DNA from 4 places in the Pseudoalteromonas sp. S408 genome. Region 1 is predicted to be linked to each of the others. Evidence: predicted binding sites of a transcription regulator. Region 1 holds the regulator's gene; each other region holds the start of a gene.

Region 1 (3,223 bases):
CGATAAAGGTCAGCCATGAGTACATTAAAAGCAGAGCTATTAGCCAAAAGCTACAAAGGCCGAGAAGTCGTTAAAAATGTAGGCTTAGAAGTTAAAGCCGGTAGCATAGTGGGTTTACTTGGTCCAAACGGTGCGGGTAAAACCACCACGTTTTATATGATTGTAGGCTTAGTCCCTAGCGATAAAGGTAAAATATCTATCGACGAGAACGATATTACTCTTTTACCTATGCACAGTCGTGCTAGATTAGGCATTGGCTACTTGCCGCAAGAGTCGTCTATATTCAGAAAGTTAACCGTATATCAAAACTTAATGGCTATTTTAGAAACTCGAAAGGAGCTCACTAAGCAAGCCAGAGAAGATACACTTAATAATCTATTGGATGAATTTAGCATTCAACACATTCGCGACAGTAAAGGTATGGCACTATCGGGCGGAGAGCGTCGCCGAGTAGAGATTGCACGTGCTTTAGCTGCAGATCCAAAGTTTATTTTATTAGACGAACCGTTTGCCGGCGTTGACCCTATTTCAGTGTTGGATATTAAAAAAATTATTGAACACCTTAAAAAGCGTGGTATTGGTGTATTAATAACAGACCATAATGTAAGAGAAACCCTTGATGTTTGCGAAAAAGCCTACATAGTTTCTCATGGGGAACTGATTGCTTCTGGTACCCCTGAACACGTATTAAACGATAAAACTGTACGCGATGTATATTTAGGCGAGCAATTTAGGCTGTAACATTTACGCCTTATTTGTATGCATCTGCTAGTATTAATTATAACAACTTAAAAGGATTGTTAGAGATACATGAGGCAATCACTACAGCTGCGCATGGGCCAGCAACTTACAATGACACCTCAGTTGCAACAAGCTATTCGCTTGCTGCAATTAAGCACATTGGATCTTCAGCAAGAAATACAAGAAGCGCTCGACAGCAACCCATTACTTGAGGTTGAGGAGCAAGACTATGCCGATGACCTTGCAGGCAAAAATGAGCAAAAAGCAGATAATGATGAAGTGACAGTAAGTGCATCTGCAGATGAAGTCCCCAGTGAGTATGAACAAGACAGTGGTGAAGCCCTAGCAAAAGATACCGTCAGTGACGACATGGCAATGGACGTTAGCTGGGATGAGTACATGAGTGCCGCCCCAGCATCGTCTTCAGGCCCCATGCCTGAAGATGAGTCTATTTATCAAGGTGCATCGACTGAAACGCTTCACGAATACTTAATGTGGCAATTACAACTAACGCCATTTAGCCCTACGGATGAAGCGATTGCTATTGCAATAGTTGAAGCCGTGGACGACTCAGGCATATTAACCCTCAGCTGTGAAGAAATTTTAGAGAGCTTTAATCAAGATAACGACGATGACGTTGAGGTTGAACTTGATGAAATTGAAGCAGTTTTAAAGCGTATTCAATTATTTGACCCTGTTGGTATTGCAGCACGAAGCTTACAAGAATGTTTGTGTATTCAGTTAAATCAATTTGATAAAGGCACCCCTTTTATTGACGAAACAAAAATGATTTTAACCGAGCACATAGATTTGTTAGCTGCTCGCGACTACCGTACATTAATGAAAAAAACGAAGCTCAAAGAAGATGAGCTTAAAGAAGTAATGACACTTATTCATACGCTTAACCCAAAGCCTGCAGACACAATAGTGCGAGAAGAGTCTGAATATGTAATACCAGATGTGTCAGTTAAGAAAATTAAAGGCCGCTGGGTTGTTGAACTAAACCCAGACAGCATGCCAAAAATTCGTGTAAACAGCCAATATGCTGCAATGTCGCGTACAGTTAAGTCGAGCGGTGATAGCCAGTTTATTCGCTCACATTTACAAGAAGCTAAATGGTTTATTAAAAGTTTAGAAAGCAGAAACGACACGCTTTTAAAAGTAACTAACTGTATCGTAAAACAACAACAAGGCTTTTTTGAACACGGTCCAGAAGCCATGAAACCTATGGTTTTAAATGATGTAGCCGAAATGGTAGAAATGCACGAATCGACAATTTCGCGCGTAACGACTCAAAAGTACATGCACACACCGCGTGGAATATTTGAGCTTAAATACTTTTTCTCAAGCCATGTAAGCACCGAAAATGGTGGAGAATGTTCATCCACAGCGATACGAGCACTTATCAAAAAACTAATCGCAGCAGAAAACTCAGCAAAACCATTGAGTGATAGCAAAATTGCGGATATATTGGCTGAGCAAGGAATTAAAGTAGCAAGACGTACAATCGCAAAATACCGCGAATCTCTTGCTATTCCACCGTCAAATCAGCGAAAGAGTCTGATCTAAGACGCTAAACAAAGAGGGTAATGCTTATGCAACTAAATTTAACTGGTCGTCATGTAGAACTAACTGATTCATTAAGAGACTATATAAATACCAAATTTGCGAAGCTAGAAAGGCACTCTGATCATATTAATAATGTTCATGTCATTCTTGATATAGAAAAATTAAATCAAAAAGCAGAAGCAACTATTCATGTAAGTGGCGCTGAATTATTCGCATCCACTGAACATCAAGATATGTATGCAGCGATTGATTCATTGATTGATAAGCTTGACCGTCAAGTAATTAAACACAAAGAGAAGCTTGCTCGACACTAATATGATGAAACTAAGTTCACTTATATGCCAGGACTGCAGCAAAGCTGCGGTCCTTTTTAATAGTAAAAAAAGAATTTTAGAGTTTATTAGCGAGCTTGCTCACGATAAATTACCGTATTTGTCTCAACAAGATATTTTGGGCGCTTTATTAACTCGCGAAAAGCTAGGTAGCACAGGAATAGGAAGAGGCATAGCTATTCCACATGGTCGAATGAGCGGCGCACAAGAACCTTTAGCATTAGTATTAGTAAGTGAAACACCGATTAACTTTGATGCTATAGACAATCGACCAGTTGATATTTTTGTTGCACTCATCGTACCTGATGGCGATAACCAGCAACACTTAAAGACGCTAGCGACGATAGCTGATAAACTAAAAAATAAAGAATTTTGCAAGCAGCTACGCTGTGCTAAATCGGACGCCGAGCTGTATCAAATTATTGTTGACCAATCGTAGTAAATTTAAAGGGTGATTAATGGAGTTGATTATCATAAGTGGCCGTTCTGGTTCTGGTAAGTCGGTTGCTTTACGCGTTGTTGAAGATCTAGGTTATTATTGCGTAGATAACATCCCTGTAAATTTATTACCTTCTTTGGTA
Region 2 (3,223 bases), on a different contig from region 1:
TCAGCACACACCCTGAACTGATTGATGTTAACTTTTGGAAGCAGGCGCAACAAAATATAAAAAATGGCCTAATAAATCATATTTACCCGTACCCGACAGCACAGCGTTTTATCCATCACTGGTAGGCGCAAGGACACACACATGAATATAAGCAAAATAGATTTAAACTTACTTGTATACCTCGATACACTACTTCGTGAGTGCAACGTTACACGCGCTGCAAATCAGCTAAGCATTACACAACCTGCTATGAGTAACGGCCTTAAGCGCCTTCGTAACCTTTTTAACGATCCTATTTTAGTTCGTACTAGCGATGGCATGGTGCCAACAGAACGTGCCATTGAGTTACAACCCGTCATTCGTGGCATACTCATGACGCTTGAAGAAACACTCGCACCAAACAGAGAGTTTGAAGCCAGCCAAAGTAAACGTGTATTCAGGATAATGGCCAGTGACTATGCAGCCAGTACACTTGCACCAAAACTACTAAGCAAACTGCACGAAGAAGCCCCAGATACAACGTTAGATATACTCACACCAAGCGACGTGACTTTTCACGATGTTGAAAACGGTAAAGTAGATATGGCAATTAACCGTTTTGAAAATCTTCCGCAATCGTTTCACCATAAGCGTATTTGGAAAGACAGCTTTTGCTGCCTAGTAAAAGCCGATAACCCAATAATCGAAAACTTCAGTCTTGATAGCTACCTAAAAGCTCGCCACATATGGGTAAGTAAAACAGGCTTTGGCGTGGGCGTTGGTATGGATCCAAAAGATGTGCAAAAACTGGGGTGGGTTGATGAAGCACTTGCTCATTTTGGTAAACATAGAAACATTGCCACATTTACACGTAACTACCATGTCGCCATTCACTTGGCAAAAGAGCAAAACTTAGTGGCTACTTTGCCATCAAAAGCGGCTAATATTTATTTAGACGATGCCGGTCTTAAAATTTTAGAGCCACCATTTCCTATTCCTCCTTTTGAATTAGACATGATTTGGAGCCCACTGCTGCACAGAGATGCTAGCCATATTTGGCTTCGTCAAAAAGTAGCTGAAGTGGCCGATGAACTAAAATAAATTTATTACACGATTATTTGTAAGATTTGCTAGGCGTCATAGTGTTTTTTCGCCTAGTTATTTTTATAAACTCTAGATACATATAAATATCAGTTACTTAACTCCGCCATTTAAAATGGAATGGCTCTTGCTTTAGTTATGATAAGTTTCATTCATAACATTAAAGAGGTCATTATGAACACCCTTCAAGGAACAGACGCTAATCATATTTCAGACATCATCCAAGTAATGAACAGCGGTATCGATTTTTACCAAAAAGCACAAGAGAATATTGAAGACCCCGCCATAGGGGCACTATTTCAGCGCATGATTGATGCGCGCAGAGTAAGTATTGAACGCCTGCAACCCTATGCTATAAACGAGCAAGGCGAGCGAGAAGAAGGGTCGTCATTTGCTGTTGAAGCACGCAGAGCATACACCGCGCTTCTTACCACGTTTAGTTCAAACAACGACAGCACCTATGTAAGCGAGCTTGAAGAGGTTGAGGACAAAACCTTAGCGGAAATTAAAGAAGCGATGGATAAACCACAACCTGCCGATTGTAAAGCCGCGCTTGCCGCAACACTCCTTACAATGCAAAGTTGTCATGCTGAAATGAGCCGAATGCAAAAAAGCTAACTAACCTGAATTGTTTTTTAGCTATTCAGTAAATTATTACCCATACAAACCCAGCAACAGGCTGGGTTTTTTATTACTCAAAAATCATGAATATGTTTTAGTTACATGTTAGAACATATTTTATACAAATATTTAATGTTATTAGAATATTTATTTAACTGTATTATTTTTCAGCTGTGCTAGTTTTGTTAATAGGATCCTAGAAACCTCGCTGTGGCGCCGCAGCTTTAATTAAAATAGTAAGGTCCAATATGAAAAATAAAACAGCTAAACTGCAAGATAACGCCGACGTAGACATGACCCCAATGCTTGATATTGTGTTCATACTGCTCATATTTTTTATTGTTACTACCTCATTTGTTAAACCCGTCGCCATTGAATTAAACCGCCCATTAGATAAACCAAGTATTGAAAAACAAAGTAAAAATGCAGTTTTCAGTATTGATGCAAATAACGGCGTTTACTTTTCAGGGAGGTTAATTGACTTAGAGCAAGTGTCGAACAACTTAGCCATGTTTGCAGCTAAATATGAAATAAGTTCGGTGCTTATAAAAGCAGATGAAAACAGTAAACACAATACGCTGATGACGGTGATGAATAACATTAAAGAGTATGATAACTACACAATAAGCTTAGTTTCTAATTAAAACCTATTAGCTAATCAGTGTTAAATATAAAACCAAAAAAAGGGCCTTTCGGCCCTTTGAGTTAAATAACGAAAGGGAGAGTTAGTTATTAAAAGCGGTACTCTGCGCCTACATAGTAGTATGCGCCGTTAAAGCCAAAAGGTGCTGAACGACGAGAGTATTCAAACACGCCATTACTACTTACAACAGTATTGCCGTTAGCGTCTACAATTGTGCCTGTACGAGAGTTACCAATTTCATTTTTGTCTGGGTATACATCAAGTAAGTTATTAGCACCCACATTCACAGATAGGTTTTCGTTAATAAAGTAATTAACTTTTACGTCTGTTAGTATTTCGGCACCGTAAGTTTGACGACCACCGTCTTCTACTGTGTATTCACCAAAGCGATTAAACGACAGATTAACGGTCCAGTCTTCGTTTTGATAAAGCGCACTTAAGTTAATACGATCTTCTGGTTGCCATTCTTCAATAATCGAAATTTCTTGATCTGAAAAAACGCTTTCAACTGGCACAGTTTCAAGACCTGAACCTGATGGTGTAAATAACGAAACAACTTCAGTTTCTGTAAAGTTAGCAGCAAGGGTAAAATCAAGTGAGCCGCCAAACCCTTCAGTATTGTAGGTTGCAACAAAATCTATACCGCTTGTTTCTGTGTCTGCACCGTTTAAGAAAAACTGGCCTGCACCGGCACCAGAGCTAACAAGCGCGGCGTCTAAACTAGTAGAAAGCCCTTTACCTAAACGGTTACTGATAACAATTCGGTCGTCAATATCGATTGAGTAGTAGTCGACCGTTACGTTAATGCTGTCTGTTACGTTATATACAATACCTAAGCTACGGTTTTGAGATTTTTCTTCTTTAAGTTTTGGAATACCT
Region 3 (3,223 bases), on a different contig from region 1:
TTTTAGTGAAACACCTATTAAATTGTTAAATACCAGCGGCCCTAGTCAGCTTGTATTTGAAACAGACTTTAATAACGATGGCTTAATAGATCTTCAAACAATGGACTTGGACATTGGCCTTGGCACTATTGCTTCTATGGCTATGGGCGGTGGTAAAACTGACGTAGATGTAGAAATGAATATTTATAAGCAACAAGCAGATGGCTCATTTGCCAGCAAATCAAGCATAGAAATTGATCTTGAGATGGAAATAAATATGAGTAATGGCGATGCAACCCCGCCTTTATACATAGGCGATATAAACGGCGATAACAAAACCGATGCAGTCTATAAGTACAGCAAAAAAACGCTCTATGTTTACTACGGCGATGAGAACAATTTGCTGAGCAAAAAGCGTAAAAAAATAAAGTTAACTTTACCTAAAAAAAGTAAAGATATTTTGTTAGTTGATATTAACCAAGACGGTAAAAAAGACTTTGTGTTTAAATTTACCGAAGAAGATGGCACCAGTAAAATATCAACCCGCTTAAACTAACCACCTACACAAAAAGCCCAGTATTACTGGGCTTTTTGTGTCAGCTTTTACACATATTTACGCTTTAATACTGAGTAACGAATCAGATTCAGACAAGCCAAACTTTTCTTGAACAGCCGAGAGTATAGCGTCTTTATCTTCATCGTTTATTTGGCTTGAATACTGCTCGAGTAATTCATCAAGGTAACTTACTACCTCTTCTGTATTAACTTGCTCTAGTGAATTTTGTGGCGGTGGAGGCGGTCTTTGCCCTTCAGGGCGGCCAGCATCACCAATACTTTTAGCATCAAATTCAAGCTCGCTCATTAATTCTGCCAGCTCTTTAGTGGGTGAAATACCCTGCTCTTCAAACGCAGCTTGAATGCTTTTTGCATCTTCAGAGGTTAAGCTTTCGGGACCAAACTGCGCTAGCGTTTCTTTTACAAAATCACTTTGTTCTGACGTTAGCGATACAGCTTGGCTTTTTTGCTGCGGGATAAAACTAGTAGCGTTGTTGTTTATAGAGTTGATCATGTTAGTTTCCTTTCAACGTTCACGACGAGGTGGTTTATGTTCACTTAATTCTTGCTCGCTGATTTCCCCATTACCGTCAGCATCAATTTCATCAAAAATAGTCTGTGCGTCACCGTGAGGTGGTTTTTTAGTATTAAATTCATTAAAACTAATTGCACCATTGCCATCGCTGTCGAGAGTTAAGAAGTCTGGCTTAGGCGGTTTGTTATTACTTCCTTTTGCAGCAATATTGGCTGAAAAAACAATGCTAAGTAATACAATCATTGCCGTTGATGTTAAATGCTTCATAGTAATAACCTTATATTCAGGGCGTGTTGATAGCGTAAAATTACACTTTAAAAACGCAAAAAATGTGCAAACAATAAGGAAGTATTAAATAATTTAAAAAATTGATGTGTTCTAGGGCGTTCTGGTTGCTCAATTTACAATCAGCAGATAAGCTAACGCAAGCGTGTGTAAATGCGCGTAATACTGCCCTTAATTCTCAAAGCTGATATACTGCTTGAGCATATAAAACAACTAATTACAGAGCACTTTTATAAATAATGATTAATAACCAATTCCACTTAGCAGGCAAGCTGTGAAAACACCAAAACGCTTACAACCCCTTATCGATGACGGTTTAATTGATGAAGTACTTAGCCGACTAATGAGCGGTAAAGAAGCCGATGTATTTGTAGTTCGCTGTGGTGAACACATCCGGTGTGCCAAGGTTTATAAAGATGCTGTTAAACGCAGTTTTAAAAAAGCCGCACAATACCAAGAAGGCCGTAAAGTTCGCGGTGGTCGTCAAGCACGTGCCATGGGAAAACGCTCAAGTTATGGGCGCCAGTTAGAAGAAGAAATTTGGCAAAACGCTGAGGTTGATGCACTTTCTCGATTAGCTAGGGCCGGTGTACGCGTACCCGACACATACTGCTGTGTTGATGGTGTATTACTTATGGAACTTGTGTCTGATAGCGATGGCGATGTAGCGCCGCAGCTAGGCCATGTAAGTATGAGCAAAGAAGAAGCTATAAAACAACATAAACAAATGATGCATTACATTATGCTTATGCTGTGCGCGGGTATAATTCATGGTGATTTATCAGAGTTTAACGTGCTTGTTGACGATAAAGGCCCTGTGATTATTGATTTACCGCAAGCTGTAAATGCGTCTGCTAACAATAGCGCTGAAGCCATGTTTGCTCGTGACGTAAACAATATGCGCCGATATTACAGCGAGTTTGCGCCTGAGCTGTTAAATACTCAGTATGCCAAAGAAATGTGGGCACTATTTGAAGAAGCAAACCTAACACCTAACTCTATACTTACAGGTGAGTTTGAAGATAACAGCGAAGACGCTGATGTTGATTCTGTACTTGACGAAATCCAAGCCGCAGCCGATGAAGAACAAGAACGTTTAGCGCGTATCAACTTCTCTGACGACGAGTAATAACACTCATTTTTATGGTAATCGCTTTGCTCCCTTATTGCGGGTGTACAAAGCGATACCCCACCCCATAAACAGATTGAATCACACTCTCAGTTTTAGTTAATTCATCAAGCTTTTTGCGTAATTTTTTTATGTGGCTGTCAATTGTTCTGTGGCTCACAATGCGCTGATCGGTATACATGGTATCCATTAGGCTATCACGTGAATAAATTCTACTTGGGTTATTAAACAACGGTTTAAATAACTGAAACTCAACGTTTGTAAGCTCAATGTTGTTATTTTTATAGTTCACTTTGTAGGTGGTTTCATCTAACTGCATTGCCGACGTTTGAGCCTGTGACGTATTAATACGCCTTAAAATAGCTTTAACGCGGGCAACCAGCTCTGCGTAACTAAATGGCTTACAAATATAATCGTCAGCGCCTAACTCAAGCCCTAACAGACGGTCTATTTCTTCTACTTTAGCCGACACCATAATAATCGGTACTGTGGAAAAGCGCCTAATCGCTTTGCATAATTCAATTCCGCTTTGACCTGGTAACATTACATCAAGTAACACAAGGTTGGGCCTATTAATTTCAAGCCATGGAAGTACGTCATTCCCATGGTGTATTTGATGAGTATTAAAATGATGATTCATTAAAAAATCACTCATTAAATTAGCCAATTTTTTTTCATCTTCAACTATTAATATTTGTTCACTCATTGGCATCTCGCTTTGTCATATAAGTCCTAGCCAC
Region 4 (3,223 bases), on a different contig from region 1:
ACTCTAAAAGGCTATGGGAGCAAAGTAGCTACAAATTAGGCGATACACTTTACGCCGCTATTCATAACTTGGAGTAAAATAATCAAAACCCGAGTTATAGACTACATGTGGGGCACTGGCTATTTTTAGGGATTTTAAAGCGGTTAAACTCCATGCTGAGCCCATCCACCAGTAATAAGTGTTCACTCAAGCCGCTTGGTAAACCCGCAAGCATTTTTAGTGCCTCTGTGGCTTGAATACTGCCAATTAATCCTACAATGGGTGATAGCACGCCTGACTCTGAGCAGCTTTGTGTTTGATCAGACATAAACTGCGATAAGCACGCGTAACAATGGCTATTTTCCTGCATGGTAAAACAGGCAACTTGGCCTTCCATTCTAATTGCAGAGCCTGAAACTAGCGGTGTTTTTGTTTTATAACAGGCGTTATTGAGTAAATTACGTGTAAGCAAGTTATCAGAGCAATCGATTACTATATCAATATTACTTAATAACTCGTCAAGCGTTGACTGCTCATCTAAAAATACATCAATTGTATGTATATCTATTTCATCATTTAGACTCGCTAACTGTGCTTTGGCTGCGTGTGTTTTTAAGCACCCTACGTCTGTTTGTTTATAAAGTACCTGCCTTTGCAAGTTAGTCGCATCGACTACATCGTTATCTACAAGCGTTAAGGTTCCTACTCCTGATGCTGCTAAGTACTGTGCAACCGGGCAGCCTAAACCACCTAAGCCTACTATGAGCGCATGAGACTGCCATATTTTTTCTTGCCCATCTATATCTAATTTAGGCAGCATTATATGACGCGAGTAGCGCAGTTGTTGTTGATAAGTCAGGGCTGGTTTAGTCATTAGCGGCTTCTCATTATTTTTATACACAATAGCAATTTTTAGAATATGTGGGCAAGAACGGGGTTAAAAGTAATTGCACTGTTGGTGCTCACATTGATTACCTTAACAGTGCAAATGAAAATTATAACGAATTAGGGAAAACATAAGTCAATGATTTTTAATAAAATAAATTATTGGCTCACTAATTGCTCAGTATGGTTAACGTGAAATTAACAAATGCAGCAGTGTAATTAATAATAAAGTAGTAACTGCTATAAATAACTACAAACGTAACTAAGGAAAAATAACATGCAACCGAGTACTGGGTTTAATCTCATATCGTTTAGCGGAAAAATGAAAATACTGCATTTAAGCTGGATGGTGTTTTTTATCTCATTTTTTGTCTGGTTTAACCATGCGCCATTATTAGGCGCTATAGCGGGTTCGTTAGGTATTACTATGGCACAAGTAAAAACGCTGCTTATTTTAAATGTGGCACTAACCATTCCTGCGCGTGTTGTGGTGGGTATGCTTACCGATAAATTTGGGCCGCGTATTGTTTATGCGGCTTTACTCATTTTATGTAGTATTCCGTGTTTTATGTTTGCATTGGCCACTACGTTTGAGCAAGCCGCTATCGCGCGTTTTGCACTTGGCTTTATTGGTGCGGGTTTTGTTGTTGGTATTCGCATGGTGAGTGAGTGGTTCCCGGCAAATGAGTTGGGTACAGCCGAAGGTATTTACGGTGGCTGGGGTAACTTTGGTTCGGCAGCTGCTGCTATGGTATTGCCTGTATTAGCGCTTATGTTTGGCGGTGACGATGGCTGGCGTTATGCGATAGGCCTAACCGGTGTATTAAGCGTCATTTTTGGTGTTATATGGTACGTAAACGTAACTGACACGCCAAAAGGTGGCACGTACTTTAAGCCTAAAAAAGTAGGAGCAATGGAAGTAACGAGTAAAGGCGACTTTGTACTACTTCTTATAATGAAGCTACCTATGTACGGTGCTTTAGCACTACTTACTTGGAAATTATCGCCTACTGGCGCAAACTTACTTTCAGAAAATTTTGTTATTGGTACATATGTATTTTTGGTGCTGCTTTATCTTTACGAAGTTTATAAAACGTACGACATAAACGGCCATATTTTTAAGCAACCTGTTCCAGAATCACACCGTTACGAATTTAAACAAGTGGCAGTTTTAAATATTCTTTATTTTACAACATTTGGCTCAGAGCTTGCCGTTGTATCTATGTTGCCATTATTTTTTAGTGAGGTGTTTGGCCTTGATATGGTGTACGCAGGTTTACTTGCATCAGCCTATGCATTTATGAATTTAGCCTCTCGCCCTGGTGGTGGTTGGATTTCAGATAGAATGGGTCGTCGTAAAACACTGATTGTGCTAACCACGGGCTTAGCTGTAGGTTATTTTGTTATGGGTTTAGTTGATGCTAGCTGGCCGCTTTGGCTTGCAGTTGCAGCTGCCATGGCATGTTCGTTCTTTGTGCAAGCAGGGGAAGGGGCTGTATTTGCCGCTGTGCCACTAATTAAACGCCGTTTAACGGGTCAAATTGCAGGTATGACGGGTGCGTACGGTAATGTAGGGGCTGTTGTATATTTAACGGCGCTTTCATTAGTTGATTACCAAACCTTCTTTATGATTATCGCTGCAAGCGCATTGTTAGGTTTAGGTGCTTTGTTGTTTATGAAAGAACCCGATGGCCATATCACAGAAGTAAACGAAGATGGCACCGTTGAACTTATTTCTGTGACTTAAGGCATATTTATGTTTGATGAAACCCAAAAAGCCAGCGCACTTACAAACGAACTTAACGTTGAGTTTGGTGGGCACAGTAGCAAAGGTATAAAAACCGAAAACCAAGATGCGTTTGCTGCTCTTAATACTCAAGCGCAAGAAAAAGAGTCAAAAGGGGTTATTGCCTGCTTGGCCGATGGGTGTTCATCAGCAAAAAATGCTAAACAGGCGTCACAGTTATCGGTAACGCACTTTATAAATGAGTATTTAAATACACCGCCAAGTTGGGCCGTTAAAAAGTCGGTATCTAAGGTATTGGCCAGTTTAAATCAGTGGCTGTATTCGCAATCGGTTAACTATAATCACCTTGGCCAGCGCCAAGCAGATTGGATGACCACGTTTACAGCGCTTATTTTAAAATCGGCTACGGGTTATATTTTTCATTTAGGTGATACCCGAATTACGCGTTTACGTGCAAAAAGTATGGAGGCGATAACACGCGACCATAAAGTAAACGATACCCTAACGCGAGCTTTAGGTGCACAACTTCATCAAGAAATTGATGTATACGAAGTTGAACTTAAAGCTGATGATATTTATATACTTACCTGCGATGGTGTACACGATGTGTTG

The links. The regulator sigma-54, encoded in region 1, starts transcription at its own class of promoters, with help from an activator protein. The targets are predictions, from matches to a motif close to GTTGGCACGNNNNTNGNNT.
Region 2: a site for sigma-54 is predicted at 1,195-1,213, ahead of CWB62_RS16455 (ferritin-like domain-containing protein). Genes of this name have one in related genera too.
Region 3: a site for sigma-54 is predicted at 1,390-1,408, ahead of CWB62_RS11870 (EF-hand domain-containing protein). Genes of this name have one in related genera too.
Region 4: a site for sigma-54 is predicted at 1,026-1,044, ahead of CWB62_RS12935 (NarK family nitrate/nitrite MFS transporter). Genes of this name have one in related genera too.

What each region holds. Positions count from the first base shown of each region.
Region 1 is NZ_PNDY01000022.1:106,031-109,253, forward strand. It holds gene lptA (lipopolysaccharide transport periplasmic protein LptA) at 1-19, shown strand, start outside; gene lptB (LPS export ABC transporter ATP-binding protein) at 16-741, shown strand; gene CWB62_RS15760 (RNA polymerase factor sigma-54) at 811-2,310, shown strand; gene hpf (ribosome hibernation promoting factor) at 2,337-2,624, shown strand; gene ptsN (PTS IIA-like nitrogen regulatory protein PtsN) at 2,629-3,081, shown strand; gene rapZ (RNase adapter RapZ) at 3,101-3,223, shown strand, end outside.
Region 2 is NZ_PNDY01000029.1:6,470-9,692, forward strand. It holds gene aceK (bifunctional isocitrate dehydrogenase kinase/phosphatase) at 1-125, shown strand, start outside; gene CWB62_RS16450 (LysR family transcriptional regulator) at 142-1,080, shown strand; gene CWB62_RS16455 (ferritin-like domain-containing protein) at 1,255-1,698, shown strand; gene CWB62_RS16460 (ExbD/TolR family protein) at 1,950-2,345, shown strand; gene CWB62_RS16465 (TonB-dependent receptor plug domain-containing protein) at 2,434-3,223, opposite strand, start outside.
Region 3 is NZ_PNDY01000013.1:117,730-120,952, forward strand. It holds gene CWB62_RS11860 (FG-GAP repeat domain-containing protein) at 1-535, shown strand, start outside; gene CWB62_RS11865 (hypothetical protein) at 593-1,048, opposite strand; gene CWB62_RS11870 (EF-hand domain-containing protein) at 1,061-1,336, opposite strand; gene CWB62_RS11875 (PA4780 family RIO1-like protein kinase) at 1,629-2,483, shown strand; gene CWB62_RS11880 (response regulator) at 2,518-3,189, opposite strand.
Region 4 is NZ_PNDY01000014.1:53,695-56,917, reverse strand. It holds gene CWB62_RS12945 (ATP-binding cassette domain-containing protein) at 1-77, shown strand, start outside; gene CWB62_RS12940 (HesA/MoeB/ThiF family protein) at 95-853, opposite strand; gene CWB62_RS12935 (NarK family nitrate/nitrite MFS transporter) at 1,142-2,611, shown strand; gene CWB62_RS12930 (bifunctional protein-serine/threonine kinase/phosphatase) at 2,621-3,223, shown strand, end outside.